3 regions of the Bacillus sp. LR--39 genome follow, and region 3 is predicted to be linked to each of the others. Evidence: riboswitches for the same ligand, from Rfam matches in the RefSeq annotation. Region 3 holds a riboswitch; each other region holds the start of a gene.
What was found. A riboswitch is a leader RNA that binds a small molecule or an ion and turns the genes downstream of it on or off. The one in region 3 is predicted to bind S-adenosylmethionine.

Region 1 (10,334 bases), 410 kb from region 3:
GCGAACGAAATCAAATCAAGCTCAATTTCTTTTTGGACGGATGTAAGATCATACTGCTCATTCACCCGATTAATTAATGTTCCTCCGTGCGGTGCTAAACTCATAATACATGATTCCTCCCAGTTAACAGATAAATAAACTCAGATTAATAGTTAAATGCCTCCGCCTTGTTCATGGACAGAGCGTTTCTCTTTTCGGATGGCTTTCATCAGACTGGCGGCTCCGCCAGCTGCCAAAAGCACGCTGGCCATCATAAAGATGGAATAGTAATCTCCTTTTAACAGCAGGGAGACAAGCAGATACGAAATCGACAGTGACAAAAACGGCGAAACGACCCATACTTTGAGCATCGTTTTCACGACTTCTTTATGAAAAACGTTCGGCCCGTTTTTGGCCATTCCGATACCGATAATTGATGATGATGTGACTTGCGCCAATGGGACCGGCAGACCGAAGACGGAACTGATAATGACAAGCCCCGCGCCGGTTCCTGAAAGCAGTATGCCTTCTCCGGCTGAAAATCTCGTAATCTTTTTCCCGTTGGTTTCAAGCACTTTACGTCCTAAAAGCAGAGCGCCGAAAGCGACAAAGATGCCTCCGTATAGCGTTCCTTTGGACACGCTGAGCACGCCCGCCGCAACCAGAGGGCCCACCGCATTTGCGACATTGTTCATTCCGGCTGAAAAAGCTTCCCAAAACCCCGCAATCAGCAGCACAATCCCTAAAATCTTCTGTTTCCGATTCGAAATGACTCGAATATTCAGAGAACTGAATACCTTCGAGACGAGAAACGTGAAACAGAACGCGACAAACGGTACGAGCACCCAAAAACTCACGATGACCAAAAGATGCTGTAAAAACAATACTTTGTACGCGACGCCGACACCGACAATCGCCCCGACAGTGACCTCACTCGTCGACAGCGGAATGCCCAGCACATTCGCCGTGAATAACGATAGCGCCGCCGATCCGATAATAATGCAGACAATGGTGAGCGTAATGGTTTGTTCGGGAATGATTCCGCCGCTGATCGTCTTAACGACTTCACCGCCGCCGATAACCGCCCCTGACAGGACTCCGGCCGCGCAGATGATCAGCGCATACGTTTTCTTTTTAACGGCGCCGGACCCGTAAGCGACTCCCATTGAAGCCGCGGCTCCGCTGGCTCCGATATTCATGGCAAAAAACAGGCAGAATAAAATAGCGGCTAATTCCATCGTGCAGCTCCTTTATTCATGCAGTCCGCATTCTGTTTTCGCCATGCCGTTCCATCTGCCGCTCCGCAAATCTTCCGCGGTAAACGCAGGTGAAGTGCACGGTTCACAGCCGATGCTCGGATACCCCTGATCATGGAGGATATTGTAATCCAGCTCATGCTTGGAAGTATATCTCCAGATGTCTTTCCATGTCCAATGGATCAGCGGGCATACTTTAATCGATTGAAACTTGTCGTCTTTATTCAGGAAATTCGTATTCGCCCGGCTCGGCCCTTGATCCCGGCGAAGACCGGACAGCCATGCCGGATGCCCCGCGAGCGCTTCTCTTAACGGCAGAATTTTTCTGATGTAGCAGCACTGGTTCGGTTCTCTTTCCCACAGTTTATCTCCGTGAGCCTCGGCTTGTTCTTCAAGAGTAAGGCTTGGCTTTTTCAGGATAATGTTCAGCCCCGGATAACGTTCTTTCACTTTTTCGATCGTTTCATATGTTTCTTTAAAGTGAAGACCCGTATCGAGAAACACGATTTCCGCGTCTTTCTTTACTTTAGAAATTAAATCGATCAGGACGATGCCTTCAATCCCGAAGCTGCACGCGTAAACAAGCTGGTCTCCGTAGTGGCCGTATGCCCATTTTAAAACGGACAGCGCGCCTTTATAGGAATCGTCTTCCGGAAATGTAATCGCCGGCTCTTCCCATGTGTCATACGTTAGCATTTTTCCTTTCCTCCTCCCGGAGACAATCAAACAGCTGTTGCTTTCTGCCGGTTGTCTTATCCCTCAATCTTTTTTTCATATAAAAAACTTTCAATCCAGCGGAATGAAAGACAGTGACCCGGTATAGCCCTTATCTTCAAAATGCTGTGCATTTTTCTGGATGCGGCACCTTGCATGACACGCAGGTTGCCGGGCGTCATCGGTCCAGTCCCTCAGCCGCTCTTGATAAGCTTTTTAGATTTGTACTAAATTTTAGCACAATTCTAACAGAAGTCAACCCGAGTTTTTTGATAGGAATAATAAAACAGGCCCTGAGGCCTGTTTTTATTGTCATTATTTTTTAAACCAATCTTTTGACTCGGGATTCTGTTTCCATGATTTCAGTTTTTCAATGTCATCTGAATGTATCGTTCCGTTTGCAAGCGCGACTTCAATCAGCGTGTCATAATCCGTTAACGAGTAATAAGGAAGACCCGCTTTTTTAAAGGCTTCTTTTGCTTTCGGCAGTCCGTATGTAAAAATGGAAATGACGCCGAGGACTTCCGCGCCCTCTCTTTGAAGGGCCGCCGCAGCTTCAAGCACGCTGCCCCCGGTAGAAATCAAGTCTTCAATCACGACTGTTTTTTGTCCTTTCTTAATGGCGCCTTCTATTTGATTTCCTTTGCCGTGCGCTTTCGGTTTGCTTCTGACGTAGCACATCGGCGCGCCTGTACGGTCTGCTAGAAGCGCAGCATGCGGAATGCCCGCCGTTGCAGTGCCCGCGATCATCTCCGCCTCGGGGAAATGCTCTTTCAGCAGTTTGCCGAGCCCGTCCGCCACATCATTTCTCACTTTTGGATACGACAATGTCAGACGGTTGTCACAATAGATCGGTGATAAAATGCCGCTCGCCCACGTAAACGGCTCATTCGGGCGTAAAAAGACAGCTTCAATGTGTAATAGATGTTTTGCGATAGCCTGTTTCATCGGCGAACGCCCTCCCATTCCAGTTTAATTGCTTCATATGCTTCAACGGGGTTTTCCGCTTTTGTAATTGAGCGGCCCACGACGATCGCTGACGAACCGTTTTCTTTCGCAAATGACGGAGTCGCCGTCCGGACTTGATCGTCAGCTGCGTCACTGGCCGTGCGGATGCCCGGCGTGACTGTCAGAAATGAAGGCCGGACCGCTTCATAAATGGCTTTTGTTTCATGTACCGAACATACCACTCCGTCCAGCCCGCACTCTTCCGCCATTTTGCCGTAATGCACAACCGTTTCTAACAGCGGCTTATGCAGCAGAAGCTCTTCCTTCGCCACCTGCTCTGAAGTGCTGGTCAGCTGCGTCACCGCGATTAAAGACGGGCGTTTTCTGCCTGCCGGCGTGCCTTCTTCAAGCCCCTCAAGGGCCGCGCGCATCATGCGTGCGCCCCCTGCTGCATGCACATTGACGAGATCAACGCCGAGGCCGGCCAGCCGCTTCATCGCTTTATTGACCGTAGTCGGGATATCATGAAGCTTTAAATCTAAAAATATATCACAGTTCCGTTCTTTTAATTGGTGAATGATGGCGGGGCCTTCCTGATAAAAAAGTTCCATCCCCGTTTTGACAAAAAGCCTTTCCTTTTCAAACAAGTCTAAAAACGTTAAAGTCTCTTCCCCTGATGCAAAATCAAGCGCGATGATGGGCAGGTTGTTTTTCATGTTTCCAGCTCCTTCCGATGCATTCACTTACAGATTGAAAGCCGTGTTGGCGCAGCACACGGGGAAGCTGTTCTATGATTTCCGGGCAGACGAACGGATTGACGAAGTTTGCCGTGCCGACGGCAACCGCACTTGCTCCCGCAAGAAGAAATTCTAATGCATCCTCTGCGGTCTGAACGCCGCCCATCCCGATAATCGGAATTTGAACGGCCTGGCTGACTTCGTATACCATCCGGATGGCGACCGGTTTGATCGCCGGGCCTGACAGTCCGCCCGTTTTATTTGCTAAGATCGGCCGGCCCGTCTTGAGATCGAGCCTCATCCCGATGAGAGTATTAATCATCGTCAGACCGTCAGCACCGGCCGCTTCAATCGCTTTGGCAATTTCGGTTATGTTTGCGACATTAGGCGAAAGCTTCACATACACAGGCACTGCGGAAACTTCTTTCACCGCTTTTGTCAGTTCGGCCGCCATGACGGGATCAGTACCAAAAGCAATCCCCCCCGTTTTGACATTCGGACATGAAATGTTAAGCTCAAGCGCATGCACATTCGGCGCTTGGCTGATGTGCTCGGCCACTTCTTTATAGTCGTCCACCTGAGAACCGGCGACATTTGCGATAATCGGCGTGTCAAATTGTTCGAGCCAAGGTAGCTCATGATTGAGCACATGCTCAAGGCCGGGATTTTGCAGTCCGATGGCATTCAGCATTCCCGCGCTTGTCTCCGCCACTCTCGGCGTCGGATTTCCGAAGCGGGCTTCATTCGTCGTTGCTTTAATCATAATGCCTCCGAGACATGATAAATCGTAAAATCCGGCATATTCTTTCCCGAATCCGAAACATCCGGAAGCGGGGATGATCGGATTTTTCAATTGGAGACCCGGCAGATTCACCTCTAACATTACAGCGCCACCTCCTCAGCTTTAAATACCGGCCCGTCAAGGCAGACCTTTACATAGGATGTATCGCTTTCACCCGTGCGGCACACGCAGGCGAAGCAGGCACCGATGCCGCAGCCCATCCGCTCTTCCATCGAAAGATAAACCTCTTTATGGCCGTACTGCTGCTTCAGAGCTTTCAGCATCGGTGTCGGTCCGCAGCTTAGCAGGACATCGAATTCGAGCTGCTGTTCACGGATGACATCGGTGACAAACCCTTTCTCTCCATATGTTCCGTCAGCCGTCGCCACATAGGTGTCTCCGTACGCACGACATTCCTGTTCGTAAAAAACACCCTTTGCTGATTGAAATCCAAGCACATGAATGACGTTTACGCCTTTTTCCGTCAGGCGCTTTGACAGTTCCTGCAAAGGCGGAACCCCGACTCCGCCTCCGACTAACAGCGCGGTTTTGCCGGGTTCAATCCGCCGGACGGGGAACCCGTTGCCGAGAGGGCCGAGAACGTCTATCCTGCCGCCCTCTTTTTTCTCGGACAAAAGACGCGTTCCCTCACCGTCAGCTCTGTAGATAACGGATACTTCATTCGCAGCGAAATTGACGTCCGCAATGCTGAGCGGTCTTCTTAATAGCGGCGTGACCGCGTCACTCACCTTCAGATGAAGAAATTGACCCGGCTCGGTAAGGTGCCGGACAAGCTCTCCTTTCAGCACCATCTTATAAACCCGGTCGGCAATTTCTAAGTTGGATTGAACAGTCAAATGCGCTTTCTTCATATCGTGACTGCCGCCTTTTGATTGGTTTCGGATGCAGGCATATGATCCGCCCGGAATGTCATGCTTTCCAACACCCGCAAAATGGCTTCGGCCGTATCTAAAGATGTCAGGCAGGCGACTCCGTTTTCAACGGATTCGCGGCGGATTCTGAAGCCGTCTCTGGCCGGCTGTTTGCCCTTTGTCAGCGTATTGATGACAAATTGCGCTTCGCCGTTTCTGATGACATCGAGCAGATTTTTCCCTTCTTCGCCGATTTTTCCGACGACTTGAGCCGGAATCTGAGCGTCTTTCAAATAAGCCGCCGTTCCTTCCGTCGCCAAGATTTTATAGCCGATGGCGTGGAACCGCTTAGCGATCAGCAGTCCTTCTTCTTTATCTTTATCGGCAACGGTCAACAGCACTGAGCCGTAGTTCGGGATTTGAATGCCAGAGGCAATCAGCGCTTTATAGAGCGCTTTTTCCAGGGTTGAATCTTTGCCCATGACCTCTCCCGTCGACTTCATTTCAGGGCCTAACGTGATATCCACTCTTCTCAGCTTCGCGAATGAGAAGACAGGCGCTTTCACGAATACCCCCTGCTGTTCAGGCTGCAGCCCCTCTTGATAGCCGAAATCAGCAAGCTTTTGGCCGAGAATGACCTTTGTCGCCAGGTTCGCCATTGGGATTTTTGTGATTTTGCTTAAGAACGGCACGGTTCTGCTTGACCGCGGATTTACCTCAAGCACATACACCTCACCTTGCGACAGTACGAACTGGATGTTCAGCAACCCGATGATGTTAAGGCCTTTTGCCAAGGCTACAGTGTATTGTTCGATTTTTTTCTTAATGTCTTCGCTTAAAGACTGAGGCGGATAGACGGCGATTGAATCCCCTGAATGGACGCCGGCCCGCTCGATATGCTCCATAATCCCCGGAATAACGACTGTTTCGCCGTCAGATACGGCATCGACTTCGATTTCTTTCCCCGTCAGATAACGGTCGATTAACACCGGATGCTGCGGGTTGATTTTGACCGCGTTTTTCATATAGTGAAGCAGCTCTTCTTCGTGATAGACGATTTCCATCGCCCGGCCGCCGAGCACATACGAAGGGCGGACAAGTACCGGATAGCCGATGGATGCGGCGATTTTGACCGCTTCGTTCACCGACACGGCGGTTTTTCCGAGCGGCTGCGGCACATTCAGCGCCTCAAGCGCCTGCTCGAACTTATCCCGGTCTTCCGCACGGTCTAAATCTTCAAGTGATGTGCCGAGAATTTTGACGCCGCGGGCGCTCAATTCTTCCGCAAGGTTGATCGCCGTCTGGCCGCCGAATTGGACAACAACGCCTTCCGGCTGTTCCAAATCGATGATGTGCATGACATCTTCAACCGTCAGCGGTTCAAAATACAGTTTGTCTGATATGCTGAAATCAGTAGACACCGTCTCAGGATTGTTGTTGATAATAATCGCTTCATAGCCTGCCTGCTTGATTGCCCAGACAGAATGAACGGTCGCATAGTCAAATTCGACGCCCTGTCCGATACGGATCGGGCCGGAACCGAGGACGACGACGCTTTTTCTCGAAGTAACCTCAGACTCGTTCTCTTCCTCATATGTGCTGTAGAAGTACGGGGTTTCTGATTCGAATTCCGCCGCGCATGTATCCACCATTTTATATACAGGCTTGATGTCTGCTTCTTTTCGCATTTGATACAGCTCTTGTTCCGGCATATTCCATTCCCGGCTGATATATTTGTCGGAGAAACCGAGTTCCTTCGCTGTCTGAAGGACGGCGAGGCTGCCTTTTTCCGCTTTCAGCTCTGTTTCAAAAGCGACCAGCTTACAGAGCTTGTGCAAAAAGAATACGTCAATTGCGGAAAACTCATGAAGCTGCTCCACTGTATAGCCTCTTCTGAACGCTTCAGCAAGATAAAACAGGCGTTCATCCCCGGCTTTTCTGATCCGTTTTTCCAAAAGTCCGTCAGAAATCTCTTCCGCATCCTTCAGTTCCAGGTGATAGACATCGGCTTCAAGTGAGCGGACCGCCTTTAACAGCGATTCTTCAAGGGTGCGTCCGATAGCCATGACCTCTCCGGTAGCTTTCATTTGCGTCCCGAGCCTGCGGTTTGCCGACTCAAATTTGTCGAACGGCCAGCGCGGGATTTTAGAAACGACATAGTCAAGCGCGGGCTCAAAAGCCGCATATGTTTTTCCCGTTACGGGATTCATCATTTCATCAAGAGAAAGCCCGACTGCGATTTTCGCCGCAAGCTTTGCGATCGGGTAACCCGTCGCTTTTGAGGCGAGGGCAGATGAGCGGCTCACCCGCGGATTCACTTCGATAATGTAATATTGGAAGCTGTCGGGATCGAGCGCGAGCTGAACATTACAGCCGCCTTCAATGCCGAGCGCGCGGATCAGCTTTAATGAAACATTGCGCAAAAGCTGATATTCCCGGTCGCTCAAAGTCTGGCTCGGGGCAACGACGATGCTGTCGCCCGTATGGATGCCGACCGGATCGATATTTTCCATGTTGCAGACGACGATCGCGTGATCTCTGCTGTCTCTCATGACTTCATATTCGATCTCTTTGTAACCGGCAATGCTTTTTTCCAGAAGGCACTGATGAACGGGGCTGAGCTTTAATCCGTTTTCGACGATCTCTTTCAGTTCCGCTTCATTCGAGCAGATGCCGCCGCCCGTTCCGCCTAATGTGTAAGCAGGGCGCACGATAACCGGAAACCCGATCCGGCCGACAAATTCCTCGGCTTCCTGTAAAGTGCGGATGATCTCACTTTCCGGCACCGGTTCATTCAGCTCATTCATCAGCGTACGGAATAAGTCGCGGTCTTCCGCCTGCTGGATGGCGGACAGCTTTGTGCCGAGCACTTCCACTCCGCATTCCTCAAGAACCCCGAGTTCAGACAGCTCGACGGCAAGATTCAGTCCGGTCTGTCCTCCCAGAGTCGGCAGGATGGCGTCCGGCCGTTCTTTTCTGATAATACGCGTGAGAAACTCCGGCGTCAGCGGTTCTATGTATACCCGATCAGCCATTTCCGTATCCGTCATAATCGTTGCCGGATTCGAGTTGACGAGAATGACTTCATAGCCTTCTTCCTTTAAAGCGAGACACGCCTGTGTGCCCGCATAATCAAATTCCGCCGCCTGTCCGATAATAATCGGGCCTGATCCGATCACTAAAATCTTTTTAATATCTACGCGTTTTGGCATACCGCTTCCCCTTCTTTCTCAGTTGTTTCGATCAAGTCAATGAATCTGTCAAATAAATGATTGGCGTCTTCCGGCCCCGGTGAAGCTTCAGGGTGGTACTGAACCGTAAATGCCGGCAATGTTTTATGCTTGAGTCCTTCGATCGTTTGATCATTGATCGCAATGTGCGTCACTTCAAGCTCTGTATCATCTATTGAAGAAACTGTATATCCGTGGTTTTGGGCGGTTAAAGCGACTTTCCCTGTCGCAAGCTCTTTAACCGGATGATTGGAACCCCTGTGTCCGAATTTCATTTTTTCCGTTTCCGCTCCGGATGCCAGCGCAAATAATTGGTGGCCGAGGCAGATTCCGAATAACGGCACCTTCCCGAGTATGCCTTTTATCATTTCAATGGCTTCCGGCACATCTTTCGGATCTCCGGGTCCGTTAGAAAGCATGATGCCGTCCGGCTTGAGCTGAAGCACTTCTTCCGCCGTTACATTGTACGGCACAACGATGACATCGCATTTTCTTTTGTTTAACTCTCTTAAAATGCCGTGCTTCATACCGAAATCGACGAGTACGATGCGTTTGCCGCGGCCCGGACTCGGATATGCCGTTTTCGCAGATACTTGAGCGACTTGATTTCTCGGCAGTTCCGTTTCTTTCAGCCTTGCAAGAACCTCTCCGACATTCTCCTCACTTGAAGCAAACGTTCCTTTTAATGCGCCGGCTGTGCGGATCATTCTTGTGAGCTTTCTCGTGTCAATCCCTTGTAAGCCGGGGATATTTTTCATTTTCAAATACTCGTCAAGCGTGTAAGCCGAACGCCAGTTGGAAGGCAGCTCGCACAGTTCTTTTACGATCAGCCCTTTTACAAAAGGAGTGATGGATTCAAAGTCATCTCTGTTAATTCCGTAGTTGCCGATCAGAGGATACGTCAGCGTCACGATCTGCCCGCAGTAAGAAGGGTCTGATAAAATTTCCTGATAACCGGTCATTCCCGTGTTGAATACGACTTCACCCGCTGTATGTTCCAGGCTCCCGAATGCTTCACCCTCAAATACCGCTCCATTTTCCAGCACTAGTCTTCTTTTCATTTGACGAGTCTCCCTTCTTCGTATGCAAGCTTACCGGCAGCCATCGTTGCAACAGGCCAGCCGAAGCACTTCATCTTGTTGAATGGCGTATTTTTTCCTTTAGATAAAAATGTATCTTTGTCAATGGCTGCTTCTTTTTCCAGATCAATCAGGGTGATGTCAGCCGGCGCCCCCGGTGCAAGCGTTCCGTACGGAAGATCAAATGCCTCGCAAGGTTTCACCGTCATGAAATCAACCAGCTGCTTCAGCGTCCACGCCCCGTTTTTCACAAAATGTGTGTACAGAAGCGGAAAGGCTGTTTCTAAACCGACGATACCGAAAGGCGCAAGCTTCATGTCCGTGTTTTTCTCTTCTTCTGTATGCGGCGCATGGTCAGTGGCGATGAAATCAATCGTGCCGTCTAAAAGCCCTTCAATCAGCGCCTCTCTGTCCTCTTTGCTGCGAAGGGGCGGATTCATTTTAAAATTGGTATCAAGTCCCGGGATATCGTCGTCACAAAGCAGCAGATGGTGAGGCGATACTTCCGCCGTCACGCGGATTCCCGCTTTTTTTGCGTCTCTTACGGCTCTGACGGATTCTTTCGTGCTGATATGACACACATGGTAATGGCAGCCCGCCGCTTCCGCCAGCAGGACGTCACGGGCGATATGTACCGCTTCACAAATGGAAGGTATGCCGTTCAGGCCGTTCGCTTTTGAAAAAGAACCTTCATGCACGCTTCCTCCGTAAATCAGTGAGTTATCCTCACAATGAGCG
Region 2 (10,334 bases), 170 kb from region 3:
CGTCAAGCTCAAAGGAACCGTCGCTGTTTCCTGCTGCCAAGTAAAGGTGTTCATCCATCAGCTGAAACAGATGGGCTTTCTGATACCGCTTCACGATCTGTCCGCTGTTATCGGCGATGTACATGGTGTTATAGACATTTTCGCCTTCTTTAACCGCAAAAGATCCGGCAACGAGGTGTACGTTGTATGTTTTTGCCGTTTCTTTAAGCCATTGTTCCGAAACTTTGCCGTTTTCATCCGCCAGCTGGTCTAGCCGTGTGAGATCATAGCCGGTCGTCCACAACTCAGGAAGCACGATTACATCCGCATGGCGGCTTTCTTGCTTAATCAAAGATTCTGCTTTTTTAAAGTTTTCTGAAGGATTTCCGTATGAAATATCAAATTGCAAACAGGAAACGGTCCATTTCATTTTTTAACACCTCAAGTTTCTCTTTACTTTTTTTATTTAACCATATATGATGATGGACTATCATTTCAAGACATTTTTAGAAGGTGAAAATATGAACTTTGAAATCTCAGATGTACTCAAACAGCTGCCGGAACAATTTTTCGCATCATTGGTGCAAAAAGTGAATCAAAAGCTGAAAGAAGGCAGAGATGTCATCAATTTAGGGCAGGGAAACCCTGATCAGCCGACGCCTCAGCATATCGTTGAAGAAATGAAGCGCGCCGTCGAAAGGCCGGAAAATCATAAATACTCATCATTCCGGGGCGCTTACAGCTTCAAAAAAGCAGCCGCTGCATTTTATGAAAGGGAGTACGGGGTCACGCTTGATCCGGAAACGGAAGTCGCCGTGCTGTTCGGAGGCAAGGCGGGACTTGTTGAGCTTCCGCAATGTCTTTTAAACCCGGGAGATACCATTCTGGTGCCTGATCCCGGATATCCTGATTACTGGTCAGGCGTCGCCCTTGCGAAAGCGAAAATGGAAATGATGCCGCTGACAGAAGAAAGAGGGTTTCTCCCTGATTACAGCGTAATTCCTGAAAAGGTGCGGAGCGAGGCGAAGCTGCTGTATCTCAATTATCCGAATAATCCGACCGGCGCTGTGGCAACAGAGGCGTTTTTCGAGGAGACGGTCGGTTTTGCGGAACAAAACGGCATTTGTGTCGTTCATGATTTCGCGTACGGAGCCGTCGGCTTTGACGGGCATAAACCGCTGAGCTTTTTGCAGACCGAAGGCGCAAAAGAGACGGGAATCGAAATCTATACCTTGTCCAAAACGTATAATATGGCGGGCTGGCGGGTCGGATTTGCCGTCGGAAACGCTTCTGTCATCGAAGCGATCAACCTTTATCAGGATCATATGTTTGTCAGCCTGTTTCCCGCGGCGCAGCAGGCGGCGGCAGCCGCTCTTTTAGCGGATCAGGCATGCGTCGCAGCGCAAAATGACAGATATGAATCGAGACGTAATGCATGGATTGAAGCCTGCCGCGATATCGGCTGGGATGTGACGGCTCCGGCGGGCTCCTTTTTTGCATGGCTCCCTGTGCCTGACGGTTATACGTCACAGTCGTTTTCAGACCTGCTGCTCGAGAAAGCGGATGTCGCGGTCGCTGCGGGAAACGGGTTCGGAAAATGGGGGGAAGGCTATATAAGAGTCGGTCTTCTGACAAGTGAAGAAAGACTTAAAGAAGCTGCGGAACGGATCGGGAAACTGAATCTTTTCACCCGAAAAAGCATTGACATATCAGGATAACAATGCGATAATTCAAAATACTTTATAAAATCATTATTCTTATCAAGAGCAGGCAGAGGGACGAGCCCGATGAAGCCCGGCAACCGACTGATAAAGCACGGTGCTAATTCTTGCAGCAGGAGCTGAGAGATAAGATTCGGACATAACACGAAGCCTCTTTCTGCTCATACGGAAGAGGTTTTTTTATGTTTTGCGAAAGAAAGAGAGGCGTTCACGCATGAGCGAAGTATTGGCAACATATCTTCTGACAGACACAACGGACAGTGAAAAGCGGGCGGAACAGATTGCGGCGGGGCTGACGGTAGGCTCCTGGACTGAACTGCCCCTGGTGAAGCAGGAACAGCTCAGAAAACATAAAGGGCGGGTCGTAAAAGTTGAGGAGAAAGAAGGAACCTCAGAAAACGAAACACAATCCGTCATCACCATCGCCTATCCCGAGGCGAACTTTTCAAGAGATATCCCGGCCGTCCTGACGACGGTATTCGGAAAGCTGTCACTGGACGGAAAAATAAAATTGACTGATCTTGAATTTTCCGAAGGGTTTAAACGCTCCCTTCCCGGGCCGAAATTCGGTATATACGGCATCCGCAAACTGCTGGGCGAATTTGAAAGACCGCTTCTGATGAGCATATTTAAAGGCGTGATCGGACGGGATCTCGCCGACATTAAAGATCAGCTCAGACAGCAGGCGCTCGGCGGCGTGGATCTGATTAAAGATGACGAAATTTTCTTTGAAAATGAACTGGCTCCGTTTGAAACCCGCATTATCGAAGGAAAACAAGTCCTGAAGGAAACCCGGGAGGAGACGGGGCATAAAACGCTGTATGCCGTAAACCTTACGGGAAGGACCGCTGAATTGCGGGATAAAGCGAGGCGCGCGGCAGAACTCGGGGCGGACGCGCTTTTATTGAATGTGTTCGCTTACGGTTTAGATGTGATGCAGAGCCTTGCTGAAGACAGGGAAATCCCGCTTCCGATCATGGCGCATCCGGCAGTCAGCGGCGCGTTCACATCATCTCCCGTTTACGGCTTGTCGCATGCGCTTTTGCTCGGCAAGCTGAACCGCTATTGCGGCGCTGATTTCAGTTTATTTCCGTCACCTTACGGATCCGTTGCTCTTCCGAAGGAGTCCGCACTTGCAATCCATGATGAATGTGTAAAAGACGATGTCTTTCATCCGTCGTTTGCCGTCCCGTCAGCAGGCATTCACCCCGGTATGGTGCCATTATTGATGCGCGATTTCGGCATCGATTACATCATCAATGCCGGCGGAGGCATTCACGGCCATCCGAAAGGAGCCGAGGGCGGCGGAAAAGCGTTCCGCGCCGTCATTGATGCGGTGCTTGAAGCACAGCCGATTGAAGAAAAAGCCGCGTCGTGCAAAGATCTTCAGCTCGCGTTAGACAAATGGGGAAGGGTGGAAGCCGTATGACCCGCACACCGCTGATTATTTGTGATTTCGACGGAACGGTCACCATGAACGACAACATTGTCAGCATGATGAAAGAATTCGCGCCTCCTGAGTGGCTTGAAATAAAAGACGGTGTTCTGTCTAAAAGCATATCAATCCAAGAAGGAGTCGGACGGATGTTCGGACTGCTGCCGAGCAGCTTAAAAGAAGAACTGACCGGTTTTATCCTGAAGGATGCGAAAATACGGGACGGCTTTTTGGATTTTGTCTCGTTTGTCCGGTCAAACGGCCTCCCGTTTTATATCGTAAGCGGGGGAATGGACTTTTTTGTGCATCCGCTTTTGGAAGGGATCGTAGAAAAGGAGCGGATTTTCTGCAATCATGCATCCTTTGACAATGAATATATTCATATAGACTGGCCGCACGCCTGTGACGGAGAATGTACCAATCAATGCGGCTGCTGCAAACCGTCAGTCATCCGTAAGCTATCCGATCAGCAGAAATTTCTCGTTATGATCGGTGATTCGGTCACGGATGTCGAGGCTGCAAAGTTATCGGATATGTGCTTTGCGAGAGATTATCTTTTGACTGAATGCAAAGAACTCGGCCTCCGGCATCTGCCTTTTCAAGATTTTCATGAGGTGAAAACAGGCATTGAAAACATCGGGGAGGTGCAGGCATGGCTGCAAAAGAAGAACGCTGGCGCGAACTTGCCGAGGTAAAACGCGAACTGGCCGAAAGAGACTGGTTCCCGGCAACGAGCGGGAATCTTTCCATCAAAGTATCCGACGGGCCGCTGACTTTTCTCGTTACGGCGAGCGGAAAAGACAAACGAAAAGAAACAGACGAAGATTTTCTCTTAATCGATAAGAACGGGAAGCCCGCTGAGACCGGCCATTCTTTAAAACCCTCAGCGGAAACGCTTCTCCATACTTACTTATACCAAAAGACAGACGCCGGCTGCTGTCTGCATGTCCATACCGTCAATAATAATGTCATCTCAGAGCTTTACGGGGATGAAAAACAAATCACTTTTCAGGGGCAGGAGATGATTAAGGCGCTCGGATTATGGGAGGAAAACGCGTCCGTGACCGTTCCGATCATTGACAATCCGGCGCACATCCCGGCATTGGCCGAAAACTTCGCACACCATGCGGACGCCGGCGCAGGCGCGGTGTTAATCCGCAATCACGGCATTACGGCATGGGGGCGGACCGCATTTGAAGCGAAAAGGGTGCTGGAAGCCTATGAATTTTTATTCAGCTGTCACCTCAAGCTTCTGTCACTTCGTCCGCAGCTGGTAAAATAAAAGGAGGAATAGAAAATGGCGACCATCAGAATTCATGACGAAAAGAATACGCTCATTGAAAAACAGGAAGAAGTAGCGCGCTTCTTAGACGAACAAGAGGTGATCTATGAGCAGTGGAACATTGAAAAACTTCCGTCTGGGCTTTCGGAAAAATTCGATCTAACCGAAGATGAAAAAGAACGGATTCTCGCGGCGTTTGACACGGAGATTCAGGACATTTCAGCCCGGCGCGGATATCAGTCTCAGGATGTCATTTCTTTATCAGATACCACGCCGAATCTTGATGAATTATTAAAAAATTTCCAAAGAGAACATCACCACACGGATGATGAAGTCCGCTTTATCGTCAGCGGACACGGCATCTTCGTCATTCAAGGCAAAGACGGCACATTTTTCGACGTTCGTTTAAATCCGGGAGATTTGATTTCAGTTCCGGAGAACATCCGCCACTACTTTACGCTTCAGGAAGACCGCCGGGTCGTCGCAATCCGAATCTTCGTGACGACTGAGGGCTGGGTGCCGATTTACGAGAATGAAAGTGTGCAAAACTGATAGACGTCCGAACCTCTCATGCCCCCGCCGGCATGAGAGGTTTTTTATTGTAATGTAAAGTCAGCTGTGGCTGTTTTTTAAATCTTGAATATGCCGCATTCTGTTTATATCATTACCCGAATGGGTATTATTCTCGTATTCATGCAAAGATTCCAATACGAAATGAAAAAATAAGTTATTTAGTAAAAAAATGTTTACAAATAAAGTATAATCTGTAATAATGCTCAATAACCCAATCAAACTTGTTTCCTATTCTTTTAGCGGTGAGGGGTGAAGTGAATGGGCAGTTATTCTGAACAAGAAAAATTGCTTGTATCTATTGATAAAAAAAGAAAAATGATGATAGATGCGGCTAACAGGCAAGGGTTTACAGGATATGACACGATCAGGCACAGCCAGGAACTGGACTGTCTGATGAATGCGTATCAGCAGCTGGTAAACCGTGATCGCACACATCACCAAGGAATACAGGGCCTTGTGAAGAAAATAGGCTTGTTCTCCCGCGGTGACGTCATGCCTGCATATGAAGCAAACAAATGATTGATGATAAAACAGATAACGAAGACTGAATGCGCTTCCTGATCAAGCGCCGCATCCGAAAGATGACCGCGTACAGTCAGCACATTTTTCCGCTGGCACGGCTCACGAAGCGCCTCGTACTATCTGCCGGCCATGATGCCGTTCCTCTGGTATATCCTCTTACACATATTCTTCTTTAAATGAAAAACACCCCGATCCAGGGTGTTTTTTTCATCGAGAAGCGGCAGGGAGGGTAATGGTGACCTCTGTGCCCTTATCGACTTCGCTTTGAATGTCAATTGAACCGCCGTACATCAGCATGATTCGTTTACATACGACAAGGCCGAGGCCGGTGCCTTTTTCCTTTGACGTTACAAACGGAAGAAAAATGTGTTCAAGCATATCTTCAGAAATGCCCATTCCGTTGTCGGCCACCTTAATGACTGCTTTATGATCGCGGGCTTCTAAATAGATGGACAGCCGGCCGCCTTCCTGCATGGATTCCAAAGCGTTTTTCGCGACATTTAAAATCACCTGTTTAATATGGTCTTTCGTGCAGTTGACCTTGAGCGGCCGATTGACGAGAATCTCCACATTCACTTCCACATTATACAGATTCCCTTCAGAATAAATAATCGGCATAATCTCATCAAGAATATCCTGCAGCGAGTTCACTTCCAACCGTTCAGCAGTGGGTTTTCCAAGCACTAAAAACTCACTGACAATCTGATTGATCCGTTTAATCTCCTGCTCAATAATTGAGAAATACAGCTGATCTTCCTCCGATTTGTATTTTTTCTGCAAAAGCTGAATGAAGCCGCTGATCCCTGTAAGCGGGTTGCGGATTTCATGGGCGGTGCTGGCGGCAAGCGTTCCGATCAGCTCCAATTTCTGCGCTTCATTTTGAGCGCGCTCCAGCTGGGTCTTGCGCTTAAGCAGATAATATTGAACGAGAATGAACAGAATATTCAGCAGCACGGCAATACTGGACATCGGCAGCAGCACGCTTTTGGTCAGCTCATTCAGCTCAACCGGTTTCGGATAAACATTGATATTCCAATTAATATCATCCAGATAGCCGCTGACCGGTTTCACACCTTCTGATTGATCAGCCCGTCCGCTGGCAAATATCACTTTATTCTGATTGGTTGCCTTGACATAAACGTCAGGGCTCAGCATATTGATCATATTTCTCAAATAATCGACTTGTATGGCGGCTACTAAATAATCCGTGACTTCCCGTTTTGCGTCTAACACCGGCACGCAGATCGTGAAGATGCGCTGGCCTGTAATTCTGCTGGAGTAGTCATTTGTGATGACCGTTTTTTTCGTCTTTTTCGCCTTCGTAAAATACGGTCTGTCGGCCAAATTCACCTTTGATTTCAGATCAGTCGTGCTTGCGATGACATCACCTTTGGAATTCAGCATATACAGTCCGCTGAATCTGGGTTCATCCTCAAAAGCCTGATCGAGAATGTCAATGATCTTTTCTTCATTGACAGGCTTATCGACAGCGATCGCAAGTGTTGTCATCCGGGCTTTTGTTTCACCGATTAAATAATTGAGCTTATTGCGGTGAAGGTTGAGCATCATACTGGCTTCCTGTATGTGTTTATCGGCTATTTTCTGCTTTTCTTTTTCATAAATGAAAAAGCTGATAATAAGTGCCGGGATGATCACCAATATGAGATAAAGCTTGATCTTTCCCCGGGCACCTTTAAATGTATTCACTCTGCATCGCTCCAACATTACACTTGAATAGAGGTATTATATCATCTTTATACTTCTTTAATAAGAAAAAATAACCAAAATGATAGAAAAACAAATTATTTTATTAAGGTCAGACAAAAAGAAGAGAAATTTTGGAAACATTTTTGTTGACATTTTTCATTTTGTTTATTAATGTTTCTCTGTAACGGTTTCTTTTGTAAAAGGATGATTGAATGTATGACGGATAAAACAGAAAACTCATTGAAATTATTTATTGTACTGTCACGTGCGTACCGATCTATTAACGACCATATGAATAAACATATTCATAAGCACGGTCTGAACCCGACGGAATTTGCGGTGCTTGAGCTGCTGTACCACAAAGGCAACCAGCCGCTTCAGCAGATCGGCGACAAAATTTTATTAGCGAGCGGAAGTATTACATACGTTGTTGACAAATTAGAGAAAAAAGAACTTCTCATCAGAAAAGCCTCGCCGACTGACAGAAGAGTGACTTTCGCACAGATTTCTGAAAAGGGAATCCGTCTTTTGGACGATATTTTCCCTGATCATGCTGAAGAAATTAAGGAAATGATCAGTGTGCTGAGTGATGAAGAGATAGAAATGTGTACGGAAATGCTGAAAAGAGTGGGGTTAAACGCAAAACATTTTCATCAGAAATAAAAAAGGAAGCCATTTGAAAGGCTTCCTTTTTTATATTACTGATTTTGGTCAGTCGCGGCGTTTCTAGGCTGTATCAATACCTCGACGCGCCTGTTTTTGCTGCGCCCTTCAGCGGTTTTGTTCGACACGGCCGGTTTATACTCTCCGAAACCTTTGGCGCTGAATACTTTTGCGTCAAGTTTCGGGTTTTCCGTGAGAATAGCCATGAAGTTGACGGCCCGCATGACGCTTAAATGCCAGTTAGATTGATATTGTGAGTTTTTAATCGGCACATTGTCCGTATGTCCGCTGATGATAATGTTCCTCGGCGGATTCAGCACAAGGAGATTCGAGATTTCCTTGGCAAGCGGAATATCTTCCTGACGGATATCCGCCCGTCCGGAATCAAAAAAGATACTGTCTTTAATGGTAATTAAGAGTCCTTCTTTAGTCAGCTTTGTTTCCAGCTGAGTTTCAAGCTTTTTATTTTTTATAAATTGATTGACTTGCTTTTGCACGCCTTCAAGTTCTTCGCGGTCGGCTGCTTCTCTTTCTTTCTTTTTCTGTTCTTTATCTTTTTCCTTGTCTTTTTTTAACTGATCAACGCCGTCTTTTTCGTTTTCAGGAGGAGTGACGCTTGAATATTCAAGAACACCCGTGCCTCCGGTAAACACGGCGTTAAATGATTTAGACAGCATTTGGAATTTCGCCGCATCGACCGAGCTCATGGCGAACAATACAATGAACAGAGCCAAAAGAAGGGTGAGCAAATCCGCGTACGGGATCAGCCAAGACTCATCCACATGCTCGTCATCATGCTTCTTCTTCTTTTTTCTCGCCATTGTTTGCCTCTCCTTCTTGTTCAGCGACTTTTGCGCGTTCATTCGCAGGAAGATACATGAGAAGTTTTTGTTCGATCACTTTCGGGGCCTGTCCTTCAAGCACTGACAGAACGCCTTCGATCATGATTTCACGCAGTTTGACTTCCTGCTTTGATTTGCGTTTCAGTTTGTTGGCGAAGGGATGCCATAGTACATATCCTGTGAAAATCCCGAGAAGGGTGGCGACAAACGCCGCACTGATGGCATGTCCGAGCGCCTCGGTATTGTTCATGTTGGAAAGAGCGGCGATAAGGCCGATGACCGCACCCAAAACGCCGAGTGTCGGCGCATATGTGCCGGCTTGTGTAAAGATGGCTGCGCCGGCCTGGTGTCTGTCTTCCATCGCTTCAACTTCCTCAGTCATAATATCTCTGATAAATTCTGCGCTTTGTCCGTCAACCGCCATGCTCAGGCCGTTTTTCAAAAATGCGTCATCCACGTCTTCAATGCTTGCTTCCAATGCGAGCAGACCTTCACGTCTGGCGATTTGCGCCCATTGAGAGAACATAGGAATTAATTGCGCAATTGTCAGCTGTTTGTTTTCTTTAAACAGCACTTTAAAAAGGGCAGGCACTTTTTTGATTTCTTTTCCGGGGAATGCGATGATCACCGCAGAAATCGTACCGAACAAAATAATCAGAATAGCTGCCGGGTTAGCGAGTGCGCTTAAGCTGACCCCTTTCAGCACCATGCCCACGCTTAAAGCAATCAAGGCGAGGATGATACCGATAATCGATGTTTTATCCATAGTTTTCACCAAATCCTTTATACTAGCTTTCTATGGTTAATATCGGTGGCAGTGCATGGAACTTTAGGGTGATTGAGAAATTGTTCCCGAATTCTTCACAGTTTCTCCCTTCCGGCATGGAGATAGAAACAAAAAAGCGGCTCCCCGCGAGAAGGGAACCGCTTTTTTGTTATTGTGCCCGGACTTTGATGCCGTCCTCTTCCATTACGACATGGAAGGCTTTTATTTCGTTGTCATCCAATAAGAGATCTGTCATTTCGTCCTCGATCAATTCTTGGATGGTTCTTCTGAGCGGGCGTGCTCCGAAAGCTGGGTGGTAGCCGATTTCAGCGATTTTTTCTTTCGCATCATCGGTGACGTTCAGGCTGATGCCGCGCTCTTTTAATGTGTCTTCAAGCTCTGTGAGAAGCAGGCTGACGATTTTCACGAGATGTTCTTTTTTCAGGGATTGGAATTCAATAATGCTGTCAAACCGGTTTAAAAACTCCGGTTTGAAGAACGCGCTCAGTGAATCAATCAGCGTTTGTTCTTCCAGGACGCTCTCTTCAGATTGGAATCCCACTTTCACCTGTTTTTCGCCGGTTCCAGCGTTGCTTGTCATAATCAAAACGGTATCTTTGAAGCTGACCGTTCTGCCCTGGCTGTCTGTCAGACGGCCGTCCTCCATAATCTGCAGAAACATATGCTGGACATCAGGGTGGGCTTTTTCAATCTCATCGAGCAGCACGATGCTGTACGGATTGCGGCGCACTTTTTCCGTTAATTGCCCGGCTTCATCGTGTCCGACATATCCCGGCGGTGAACCGATAATTTTTGATACGGCGTGTTTTTCCATGTATTCACT
Region 3 (10,334 bases):
CTTTCGGCATAAACTGGCATATATGACATAAGGAAAGGAAGGATCACCATGAATCAATCAAGCAAACCTTCCCAACATTCTCCATACAAAACAACTGTGCATCAGCCTTACGAAAAAAAAATTAAGAAAAAAGGCTGCGGCTGCGGCCAAAAGAAAAAACCGAAATAGCCGTTCTCTAAAAAACCGGAGCTTCCGGTTTTTTTGTTTTTTGCCGAACGCCGGCCTCTGTTCGGCATAGATCATAGGAGGAGGGGATGTTATGAATATATTTGAATCATTCATAAACGGTAAATACCGCCGGCACAATCAAAACCAGCGGGAGCATGACAAATATATCTTATCTATTGAAAAACAGCTGTCTGAGTTTGATGAAGCGGGATCGCGCTTTGAGGAATGGATAGATGTGTTTGCCGCCGAAACAGAAGCAAAACTGAAGAAAAATGAGCATTCTCACTAAAATGAATGAAATCCGCACCGGCCCTATGCATTTATCCAAGCCAAACAAGTCGGCTCACATAGTGTATAGAGAGTAAAGGAGGTGCTTAGATATGGGATTCGGATATGGCGGATTCGGCGGCGGCTACGGCGGTTATGGCGGCTGCGGCGGATACGGAGGCGGCTATGTCGGAGGCGGATACGGCTCAACATTTGTTCTTGTTGTCGTATTGTTCATCCTTCTGATCATTGTCGGTGCATCCTTTTTTGGCTAAACCTTAGCAAGACCTTGGATAAGCGCGGGACCGTTCAGTCCCGTGCTTCCCTGATGTATGAAGGCGTATAGAGACGGGGCACTCGGAATTTTTTCCTTGTCTTACGGGCACATGTTCCGCTCTTTATTCATACAATATCGTATTACTCCACAAAAGGAGGCACACCATGGATAATCAATTTTTCAAAAATATTGAGAAGAAAACAGGCGTCAGCATGAAGGATGTCATGAACCTTGCAGGATCATTGCAAAATGCCAATTTCAAAGATGAAAACACGGTGAGGGGCGTCATTCAGAAGGTGTCCCAGCTGGCTAACAAGCGTGTTCCGAAAGAATTGGAAGACAAAATCGTTCAATCTATTACAAGCGGTAAAGAGAAACTTGATTTTGGCACCATTTCTAAAATGCTGAACAATAAATAGGCGTCAGACGGCCTTGCTAAAAAGGCCTTTTTATGTGAGAAGAACCCGGCAGTGATCTGCCGGGTTCTTTATATCCTGAGTGCGCTCCGTCTGTCCGTCCGAAGAAGGGGCTCGAGAAATCTTGAGCTGCGCGCTGTTTTTCCCCGCCTGTACGCGGGACAAGATACATATAAATGCTGCATGGCCCTTGTCATTGCGACATACAGAAGCCGTCTTTCTTCTTCGAGCGGAGCGGGATCGCCCTGTCTCGCCGTCTCAAGCGCGAAGTCATGGGGGATCGAGCCGTCAGCCGCGCCTAAAATATAGACCGTATTGAATTCAAGACCTTTAGAGCGATGAATGGTCAGCAGTTCGACGCCGTTTTCATCGGTTTTCAGATTCTCAGCGGCGCGCATATGATCGACATGCGCAAGAAAATCGGGAATGGTTTTGAATTTTTTGGCGGCCACTTTGACATCCCTGAGATCATCAGAGCCTTTTTCCAGTTTGTTTCCCTCATTGCCCCGTTTTTTTAAATACTCGGAAAAACCCATTTTGCTTTCTGCAAAGGTGATGGCTTCAACCGGCTTCATTGTTCGGATGCTTGCGAAAAACGGAACGATCTGCTTGATCTTCCCTATTTGAAAAGGCTTCAGGTCAGGCAGTTTCGTCAGTGCCTTAATCATCGTGCAATCTTCCGTGATTGACAGCGCCTTTAACGTTTGCAGGGCGGATTGCTTTAAAAATAAGGCGGGCAGCAGGTCTTTCACCGCATCCGGATCATCTTCATTCTGACTCGCATATAAGTAGGCGAGGATCTGGCGTACGATTCTGCGGCTGTAGAACGTCTGAACGCCCCGGTCGGCATGATAAGGAATCGATGATTGATGCAGTCTTTCATAAATGGCCCGTCCGGCGCTGTTTGTCCGGTAAAGCACGGCAAAATCGTCAGGGCTCGCCCCGTTTTGAATTTTCTCTTTCATATCTGAAACAATCATGGTCGCTTCTTCTTCTTCATCGTAAGGATAAAACATCACGGGATTGTGAACGCCGTCTTTGACGGCAGAAAGTGTTTTTTCATACCGTTTTTTATTTTTCTTTACGACGGCATGAGCGCTTGAGACGATCGGATGCGGCGATCGGTAATTTGCCGTTAAGTAAATGGTCTTTGCTGCCGGATAATCCTTTTGAAAATCAAGAATGAAAGACGGGCTGCTGCCGCGGAACGCATAAATGGATTGGTCGTCATCACCCACGCAGCACAGGTTATTCTCAGGACTTGCGATCATTTGCATAATGTTGTACTGAACAGGGTTGATATCTTGAAACTCATCAATCAAGATATGAGAAAATCTGTTTTGGTACTGCGCGAGAATATCAGGCCGGCTTTGAAACAGTTCATAACAGCCTTGTGCCATGTCATCAAAATCAAATTGCCGTTTTTCCCGCTTCTGCCGTTCGTAATGTTCGTAGAGCCTGTACACTTTTTTCTCCCAGTCGTCCGCAAGCGGAATGGTCTCATGGGGGAGATACGTGTTTTTCCAGCAGCCGATAAGCTGAAGCGCCTGGTCGACGGGAAACTCTTTTTCATCCAAATTTTCTTCATAGAGCGCCTTTTTCACATATTGCTCTTTTTGCCACTCCATTTTTAAAAGCTGGCTGCCGTTCCATTTTGAAGAATCATAATGATAGAGTATTTTATAGAAAAAACTGTGGAATGTTCCGGTCACGAGACGGGAGACTTTTCCGGCTGCCAGACCGTACTCATTCGCCATCCGCTCTTTCATTTCGGCGACGGCTTTTGTCGTAAAGGTCACAAGCAGCATATTCTCAGGTGAAATGCCGAGGTGTTCAATCATATGGGCGGCGCGTGCTGTCAGCACCCTCGTTTTTCCGCTTCCCGCTCCGGCAAGCACTAATAAAGGCCCGTCCGTTTCAGTAACTGCCTTCATCTGTTCACGGTTCAGGCCGATGCCGGGAAACAAAGATGTATCAGCCGCCTCGGATGTTGGTGAAAACGGTTCGGCCGCAGGCACTTTTTTCGGGCTTTTCCATTCTGAGACGATCGGTTTCGGATTCTCTGAAATCGCTTTTCCTTTCGGCAGGCGGAACATGCCGGCTTCCTTATACTCTTCTTTTTCTTTCTCCGCTTGCGGTTCCTCGGCCGCGCATGCTTTTTCACAGGCGGTGAAGTCTCCCTTTTGCCGGTGATAAAATGCCGGCTGCTCTAAAATCGAAAGCCGCATCAAGACGGGCTGGTCACAATGTGCGCAAAAAATATTTCCTTTTTGAGCTTCTTCAAAAAGGAATTGGTAATGTTCTCTGGAATATGTATGTAAATGTATCGTTCGGTTATTCAGTCGGGCGCATTTCAAAAAGGGGTCCTCCCATTAAAAGGTGTTCATCCATTTGATAGACAAAGAATATCATAACAAAAGAACCGCGTTTCAAAAAGTAAGATTAAGGGAAATGAAAAGCGAAGGGGAGGGGTACATATGATTTATGCAGGACGGATTCAAAACCAGCAGTATTCTCAATACGCAAACCGGGCAGCGGGTTATAAGCCTGATTACGCCGGCATTACGAAAGCGGCCGCCCTCGCCAATGACAGGTTGTACAGAGAGGTGGAGCGCCGCCAGGAAAATACCGCAGCCGCAGAAAAGAAAGTACATGAGGAAAAACGTAAGCGCTCTCTTTCCCGTCTGCCGCAAATCATGGGAAAAGGCCGGCTGATAAATCAATACGTGTGAAAAAGCCCGGAAATATCCGGGCTTTTTTTGAGTCGTATATATGAAAGATACGGAAAGGAATGATTCAATTTGAGAAAGCTTTCATTATTAATTGCGGGGTTATTTCTATTCGGCCTCTTTACTGCCGGAATGAAACCGGCACACGCGGCGGAGGGCTCCGCAGCAAAAGATGTCACTCTCACACAGCTGGCGCCGCATGTCTGGATGCATACAAGCACCGGTACGGCAGACGGAAGTCCCGTCCCTGCGAACGGATTGCTTCTTGAGACTTCAAAAGGAATCGTACTGATTGATACTCCGTGGAATGACAGTCTCACAGAGCAATTAATGACACAAATAAAACAGCGGTTTCCCGGCAAAAGGATGACCGATGCCATTGTGACACACGCCCATGACGATCGTATCGGCGGTCTGAACACCCTGTACAAATACGGGGTAAAGGTGCACAGCACGAAGCTGACCGCCGACTTCGCCCGACAGCAGGGATATGACCGGCCGCTCGGAGATTTGAAAAACGTGACAAAGCTGCAGTTCGGCGATATGAAAATTGAAACGTTTTATCCGGGAAAAGGGCATACGGAAGACAATATTCCCGTCTGGCTGCCTGAGGATAAGCTCTTATTCGGCGGATGCTTAATCAAGGCTTTAGAAACAAAGGAAATCGTGCCTACTCCGGGCTTTTATCCGGATCAGTGGCCGCGCGCCGTCAGCAAAGTCATGAAAAGATATCAGGACATCAGCATTGTCGTTCCGGGCCATGGCAGTCCGGGGGATGACCGTCTGCTGCCGCATACGATAAACCTTCTGAAAGAAACGTAATAAAGAAGACCGGCGCTCCCATTACGGAGTGCCGGCTTTTTTTATCTCTTCCTGATTTTCATAAAACTGAGGAAAGCAAGTGCAAGCGCCAAAACGGTATATCCCGCTATCGGCCAAATATGCTGATGAAAGGAAGAATAATCTCCGGATATGACTTCCTGAGCCAGCTCGATCGAGTGAATAAACGGTAAGGCATAAGCGATATGTTTGAATGTGTCACCGAGCAGGCTCACCTCCATCCAAGCCCCGCCCAGAAATTGCACGAGTGTAATATAAATCGTTCCGATACCTGAAATTTGTTTGTCCGTAAACACAGCCCCTAAACATAAACCGAAGAAAACGGACATCATCGCAATCGGCAGCAAGACAGCGATACCTGCGAGAAGATTCATCCACTCGGCGGATAAACCGGCAGCCGCTGCTGCGATAAAACAAATGACGATTTGTAAAATGGCTAACGGCAGCATCGGCATTGCATAACCGATGACATAATCGGCTGTTTTTAAAGGGGAAGCAAACAAACGGGTCAAAAGGGCGGTCTGTTTGTCTTTTGCGATCAGCAATGCAGAGAACATTGTAAGGAAAGCGAAACCGAAAACAATGAGTCCGGGTGCTAAGTGCTGAATTTTAAAGGTATCAAGCGGCGCATTTTTTTCAATCGCCGTAAACAGAAACAATAGAATAACAGGCAGTGCGATTCCAAGGATAATAGACAGGGGGTCACGAAAAATTTCTTTGCGGTTGCGAATGGCGAAATCAAGCATAAAGACCCGCCTCCCCGTCACAAATCGCTAAAAAGGCATCTTCAAATGTGGCTGAATGAGTTTGCTTTTTCAGAGCCTCCGCCGTGCCCAGTGCTTTTAAAGTCCCATTTTCTAAAATGCAAATACGATCTGCCAGGGCTTCAGCCTCTTCTAAATAGTGTGTCGTTAATATAATCGTCATGTCTCCCTTTAATGCCTCAAGATTTTTCCACAACTCGCGGCGTGAACGGACGTCCAGCCCTAATGTCGGTTCATCTAAGAAATAAATATCCGGCTTGGTGATCATTCCCATTGCGATGCTGAGGCGGCGCTGCATTCCTCCTGATAATGTTTTTGTTTTTGCTCTTTCTTTCTCTTTTAATTGAAACAATTCGAGCATCTCATCTGTTCTTTTTTTTGCTTCTTTTTTCGGAATTCCGTAGACTCCGGCTATAAACTCTAAGTTTTCCCGTACGGTTAGATGAGGAGCGATGGCTGTTTCCTGCGGGGACATATTCAATTTCGGTTTTATTTTATCCAAATCAGTCAAAATACTGTGTCCAAGCACTGATGCATCACCGTCATCCGGAGAAAGGAGTCCGCAAAGCATACTGATTAATGTCGTTTTTCCGGCTCCGTTCTCACCGAGTAATGCGAAAAATTCCCCTTTCTCAATTGAGAACTCAAGACGGTCAACGGCGGCGGTTTCTTTATAATGTTTCGTTAATTGCTTCAGCTCAATCGCGTGCATTTACTCATCCTCACTATCTTCATCGATTTGCTTAGCGTTTAAAATATCTTTTGCAAATTCGAAAAAGAGTTCTTGTTTAACAAGTGCGATACCTTGCTGGTCATCCCCAAGCATAAGCAGTGAATCCCCCGGATTTATATCGAAAACATCTCTTGCTTCTTTAGGAATGACAATCTGTCCTTTTGTGCCCACTTTAACAGTCCCGAATATATGCTTTCCTTTTGGTGCCGTCATGTTTATCCCTCCGAAATATGAATTGTATTTTTTGTATGAATTGTAATACTTAGTATACTAAACATACATTAAAATTCCATAAAATTCAATAAAATTCATGAAATAGTATTATTTTCATAAAAAAAGCACTCCTGCCATATCAACAGGAGTGCTTTTGATTTTATCGTTTGTGTTTCTTTATCATTTCCAGATGGGGGATGCCCGCATCGAGAAATTCTTCGCCGGATGTGACGCGGTATCCTTGTTTTTCGTAAAACGGAACTGCCTGCGTCTGCGCATGTAAGATAAAGCTGTCGGCGCCCTTGGCTGCCGCCGCTTTTTCAAGCGCCTGCATAATGATGGCTCCGACGCCTGAAGAACGATGGCTTTTCATCACGCAGATGCGTTCTAATTTTCCATGCCCGTCTTTCATGCGCCATCTGCCGGCTCCGACCGGCTGGCCGCCGTCATATATGACTATATGCTCTGACGTGTCCTCGAATTGATCAATCTCTTCTTCTTCCGGAACGTGCTGTTCTTTAACGAAGACCTCTTTTCTGACGAAAAAAGCGTCGTTCAGCTGTTTTTCAGTTTTTGCGATGATGGATTCCAAACAGTTATTCTCCTCCGCCTAATAAAAATGTTTCGTACACAGTCCATGAGCCGTTATCCAACTGATAGAGCAAGTGAAAACGGTCGATGACTTCTTCGTGGGAAATGTCCTGCATTTTCAGCTGTCCGAGTACGTCGGAATGTTCATCTGACGACAGCTTCTGGCCGACCGTGACATGCGGAACGAAGCTGTATTCCGGCTCGCCGGATAATGCTCCTGAGTAGCATTTCTCACTCAGAGATTTTAATTCCTCCGTCGGCTCCGCTTTCATATATATCACATTATTCACAGGAGAAAACGAGCTGTATTTTGTGATTTTCAGAACGAGCGGATGCGACTCTTTCGCCGTCTGTCTCAGCTGTGATACGACCTGCTCGATTTCCTGTTCTGTCGCTTCAAACGGATCTCTTAGCGTCAGGTGCGGAGGAATGAGCGCGTAGCTCGGGTCGTAGCGTTTCCGGTACGAGTTTGCGAGATCCTGTAATTTTTTTGATGGAAATAAAACAATACCGTATTTCATGAAAGTTCCCTCCTTAAATGAATGGTTACAGCATTTTTTTCAGCGCCGGCGTGATGAGCGGCTGCCAGTAGGTCCATTTATGATCCCCGTCGAAGGTTTCATACGTGTATTCAGACTGTTTGCTTTCCAGCAGCTGTTTGAGCTCTTCGTTCGGCGCGGTGAAATCAAGAACCTGGCCGTCTGTCGTGTGAACGCCGGTTTCTTTTTCTCCGATTTGATGATAGACGGAAATCTGTTTGAGATCCTCCGACTGCCGGACGGCATCCAGCACGTGCCCGTCAACATACGGAGACTGCATGATGACGTTTCCAAACATGTTCGGATAGTCAATCGCCGTCATGAGCGAAACGGTTCCGCCGAGGGAATCCCCGATCATGGTGCGGCCGTATCCGACTTGATAAGTCGGGTATTCTTTGTCGATAAAAGGAACGAGCTCATTTGCGATAAATCGCTTATATGAGGCGAACTTAGAGCCTTCTGGATGGTATGTGTTTCTTCGCTCCCGCACATTTTTATAAGGGACGCCGATAATGATGCAGCGGTCAATTTCCCCTTTTGACATAAGCTCTTCCGCCTGCCGCCCAATTCTCCCTAATCTGAAATAATCATGGCCGTCCTGAGCGATGACCGTATGATATTTATACAGGGGGGAGAAGGTGGCGGGCAGGTAGACCAAAACGGTCATTTCCTCTTCAAGCTCATGGGAGAAAAGTTTTTTCTCATGAATGATTCCGTTTTTTGATGCCACATCGCATTCCTCCAGGCCGCTTCTTGTCTTGATGGTTTTTTCCTATTGTACCATGAATTATTAGAAATTTCTTTCTTCAGATGCACTTCTTGCGAGAGTTCAGATAAATAAAAAGTTATTGAAATTCATTTTATAGTGCGTTAATATAGAACAATCAGAAAATACAAAACAATATTCTTATCACGAGAGGTGGAGGGACTGGCCCTTTGAAACCTCAGCAACCGGTTTGCTTTGCCGCGGGAAGGCAAAGTGCCAAGGTGCTAAATCCAGCAAGCGATTCACATGCTTGGAAGATAAGAGGAAGAGAAAAGCTCCTTCTTCTTATGAAGAGGGGGCTTTTTTATTTTTGAAAAAGGATGGTGCTTACTGATGACGCAGCATGTTGATACAAAATTAGCCCAAATCGGAAATAGAAGCGAAGAAGCAACGGGAACGGTCAGTCCGCCGATTTATCTGTCCACCGCTTACCGCCATAGAGGAATAGGAGAATCTACAGGTTTTGATTACGTGCGCACGAAAAACCCGACACGCCAGCTCGTCGAAGACGCCATCGCCGTGTTGGAAAACGGTGCGAGAGGATTTGCTTTCAGCTCGGGAATGGCAGCCATTCAAACCATTATGGCTTTATTTAAAAGCGGGGATGAATTGATTGTATCCTCCGATTTATACGGAGGCACGTACCGTTTGTTTGAAAACGAATGGAGAAAATACGGCTTAAGCTTTATTTACGATGATTTCAGCGATGAAGACTGTTTACGCTCCAAAATAACGGAAAATACGAAAGCGGTATTTGTTGAAACACCGACAAACCCGTTAATGCAGGAGGCGGACATTGAAAAAATCGCCCGGATTACGAAAGAAGCCGGCCTGCTTTTAATTGTGGATAATACGTTTTATACCCCGGTGCTCCAGCGCCCGCTTGAACTGGGAGCGGACATCGTCATTCACAGCGCCACAAAATATTTAGCGGGGCACAATGATCTCCTTGCCGGTCTGGCTGTCGTTAAGGATGAAGAGCTCGGCGAGATCATGTTTAATCACCAAAATGCGATCGGCGCGGTTCTCCCGCCGTTTGATTCGTGGCTTTTAATGAGAGGGATGAAAACACTCGGACTCAGAATGCGCCGTCATGAAGAAAACGCCCGTGAACTTGCAGAATTTTTAGAACAGGAAGAAGAAATTGCCGACGTGTTATATCCCGGAAAAGGCGGGATGCTGTCTTTCCGGCTGCAAAAAGAGGAATGGGTCAATCCGTTTTTAAAGGCGCTGAAAACGATCTGTTTCGCAGAAAGTCTCGGCGGGGTGGAAAGCTTTATTACATATCCCGCGACGCAGACGCACATGGACATTCCGGAAGACATCCGTATCGCAAACGGCGTCTGCAACCGTCTGCTGAGATTTTCAGTGGGCATTGAACATGCAGAAGATTTGAAGCGGGATGTAAAGCAGGCATTACAGCAAGTAAAAGAGGGGGCCGTATCATATGAGTAATCACAATTGGACGCTGGAAACCCAGCTCGTGCACAATCCATTTAAAACAGACGGAGCCACCGGAGCCGTCAGCGTCCCGATCCAGCATGCTTCCACATTCCATCAGTCTTCATTTGAAGAATTCGGGACATATGACTACAGCCGCTCAGGCACACCGACAAGAACAGCGCTTGAAGAAACGATCGCAGGTCTTGAAGGCGGAACGAGAGGATTTGCTTTCAGCTCCGGAATGGCGGCGATTTCGACGGCGTTTCTGCTCTTATCCCAAGGCGACCATGTTCTCGTCACGGAGGATGTGTACGGCGGAACATTCCGCATGGTGACTGAGGTTCTGTCCCGTTTCGGGATCGAACATACCTTTGTCGATATGACGGATATCAACGAAGTGGCGCGGAATATCCAGCCGAACACAAAGGTCATTTATATGGAAACACCGTCAAATCCGACACTTGGAATTACTGATATTAAAGCGGTTGTCCAGCTTGCAAAAGAAAACGGCTGTCTGACCTTTCTGGATAATACATTCATGACACCTGCACTGCAGCGTCCGCTTGATCTCGGCGTTGATATTGTGCT

Region 1: linked by a shared signal. The riboswitch ahead of ACWHAR_RS06525 (phosphoadenylyl-sulfate reductase) and the one ahead of ACWHAR_RS08415 (methionine biosynthesis PLP-dependent protein) in region 3 are both predicted to bind S-adenosylmethionine.
Region 2: linked by a shared signal. The riboswitch ahead of mtnW (2,3-diketo-5-methylthiopentyl-1-phosphate enolase) and the one ahead of ACWHAR_RS08415 (methionine biosynthesis PLP-dependent protein) in region 3 are both predicted to bind S-adenosylmethionine.

What each region holds. Positions count from the first base shown of each region.
Region 1 is NZ_JBSIOT010000001.1:1,365,993-1,376,326, forward strand. It holds gene sat (sulfate adenylyltransferase) at 1-104, opposite strand, end outside; gene ACWHAR_RS06520 (inorganic phosphate transporter) at 153-1,217, opposite strand; gene ACWHAR_RS06525 (phosphoadenylyl-sulfate reductase) at 1,230-1,931, opposite strand; SAM riboswitch class I at 2,059-2,163, opposite strand; gene pyrE (orotate phosphoribosyltransferase) at 2,265-2,897, opposite strand; gene pyrF (orotidine-5'-phosphate decarboxylase) at 2,894-3,613, opposite strand; gene ACWHAR_RS06540 (dihydroorotate dehydrogenase) at 3,582-4,517, opposite strand; gene ACWHAR_RS06545 (dihydroorotate dehydrogenase electron transfer subunit) at 4,517-5,287, opposite strand; gene carB (carbamoyl-phosphate synthase (glutamine-hydrolyzing) large subunit) at 5,284-8,499, opposite strand; gene ACWHAR_RS06555 (carbamoyl phosphate synthase small subunit) at 8,484-9,578, opposite strand; gene ACWHAR_RS06560 (dihydroorotase) at 9,575-10,334, opposite strand, start outside.
Region 2 is NZ_JBSIOT010000001.1:1,600,724-1,611,057, reverse strand. It holds gene ACWHAR_RS07540 (carbon-nitrogen family hydrolase) at 1-409, opposite strand, end outside; gene ACWHAR_RS07535 (pyridoxal phosphate-dependent aminotransferase) at 501-1,697, shown strand; SAM riboswitch class I at 1,734-1,833, shown strand; gene mtnW (2,3-diketo-5-methylthiopentyl-1-phosphate enolase) at 1,915-3,129, shown strand; gene mtnX (2-hydroxy-3-keto-5-methylthiopentenyl-1-phosphate phosphatase) at 3,126-3,830, shown strand; gene ACWHAR_RS07520 (methylthioribulose 1-phosphate dehydratase) at 3,788-4,417, shown strand; gene ACWHAR_RS07515 (1,2-dihydroxy-3-keto-5-methylthiopentene dioxygenase) at 4,433-4,969, shown strand; gene ACWHAR_RS07510 (aspartyl-phosphate phosphatase Spo0E family protein) at 5,249-5,509, shown strand; gene ACWHAR_RS07505 (ATP-binding protein) at 5,720-7,237, opposite strand; gene ACWHAR_RS07500 (MarR family winged helix-turn-helix transcriptional regulator) at 7,436-7,882, shown strand; gene motB (flagellar motor protein MotB) at 7,918-8,703, opposite strand; gene motA (flagellar motor stator protein MotA) at 8,675-9,490, opposite strand; gene clpE (ATP-dependent protease ATP-binding subunit ClpE) at 9,660-10,334, opposite strand, start outside.
Region 3 is NZ_JBSIOT010000001.1:1,774,292-1,784,625, reverse strand. It holds gene ACWHAR_RS08475 (hypothetical protein) at 260-457, shown strand; gene ACWHAR_RS08470 (YjcZ family sporulation protein) at 549-710, shown strand; gene ACWHAR_RS08465 (stage VI sporulation protein F) at 877-1,131, shown strand; gene ACWHAR_RS08460 (ATP-dependent helicase) at 1,200-3,485, opposite strand; gene ACWHAR_RS08455 (hypothetical protein) at 3,606-3,860, shown strand; gene bla (subclass B1 metallo-beta-lactamase) at 3,930-4,679, shown strand; gene ACWHAR_RS08445 (ABC transporter permease) at 4,721-5,443, opposite strand; gene ACWHAR_RS08440 (ABC transporter ATP-binding protein) at 5,436-6,173, opposite strand; gene ACWHAR_RS08435 (AbrB/MazE/SpoVT family DNA-binding domain-containing protein) at 6,174-6,407, opposite strand; gene ACWHAR_RS08430 (GNAT family N-acetyltransferase) at 6,568-6,999, opposite strand; gene ACWHAR_RS08425 (YjcG family protein) at 7,004-7,519, opposite strand; gene ACWHAR_RS08420 (esterase family protein) at 7,545-8,267, opposite strand; SAM riboswitch class I at 8,442-8,567, shown strand; gene ACWHAR_RS08415 (methionine biosynthesis PLP-dependent protein) at 8,637-9,758, shown strand; gene metC (cystathionine beta-lyase) at 9,751-10,334, shown strand, end outside.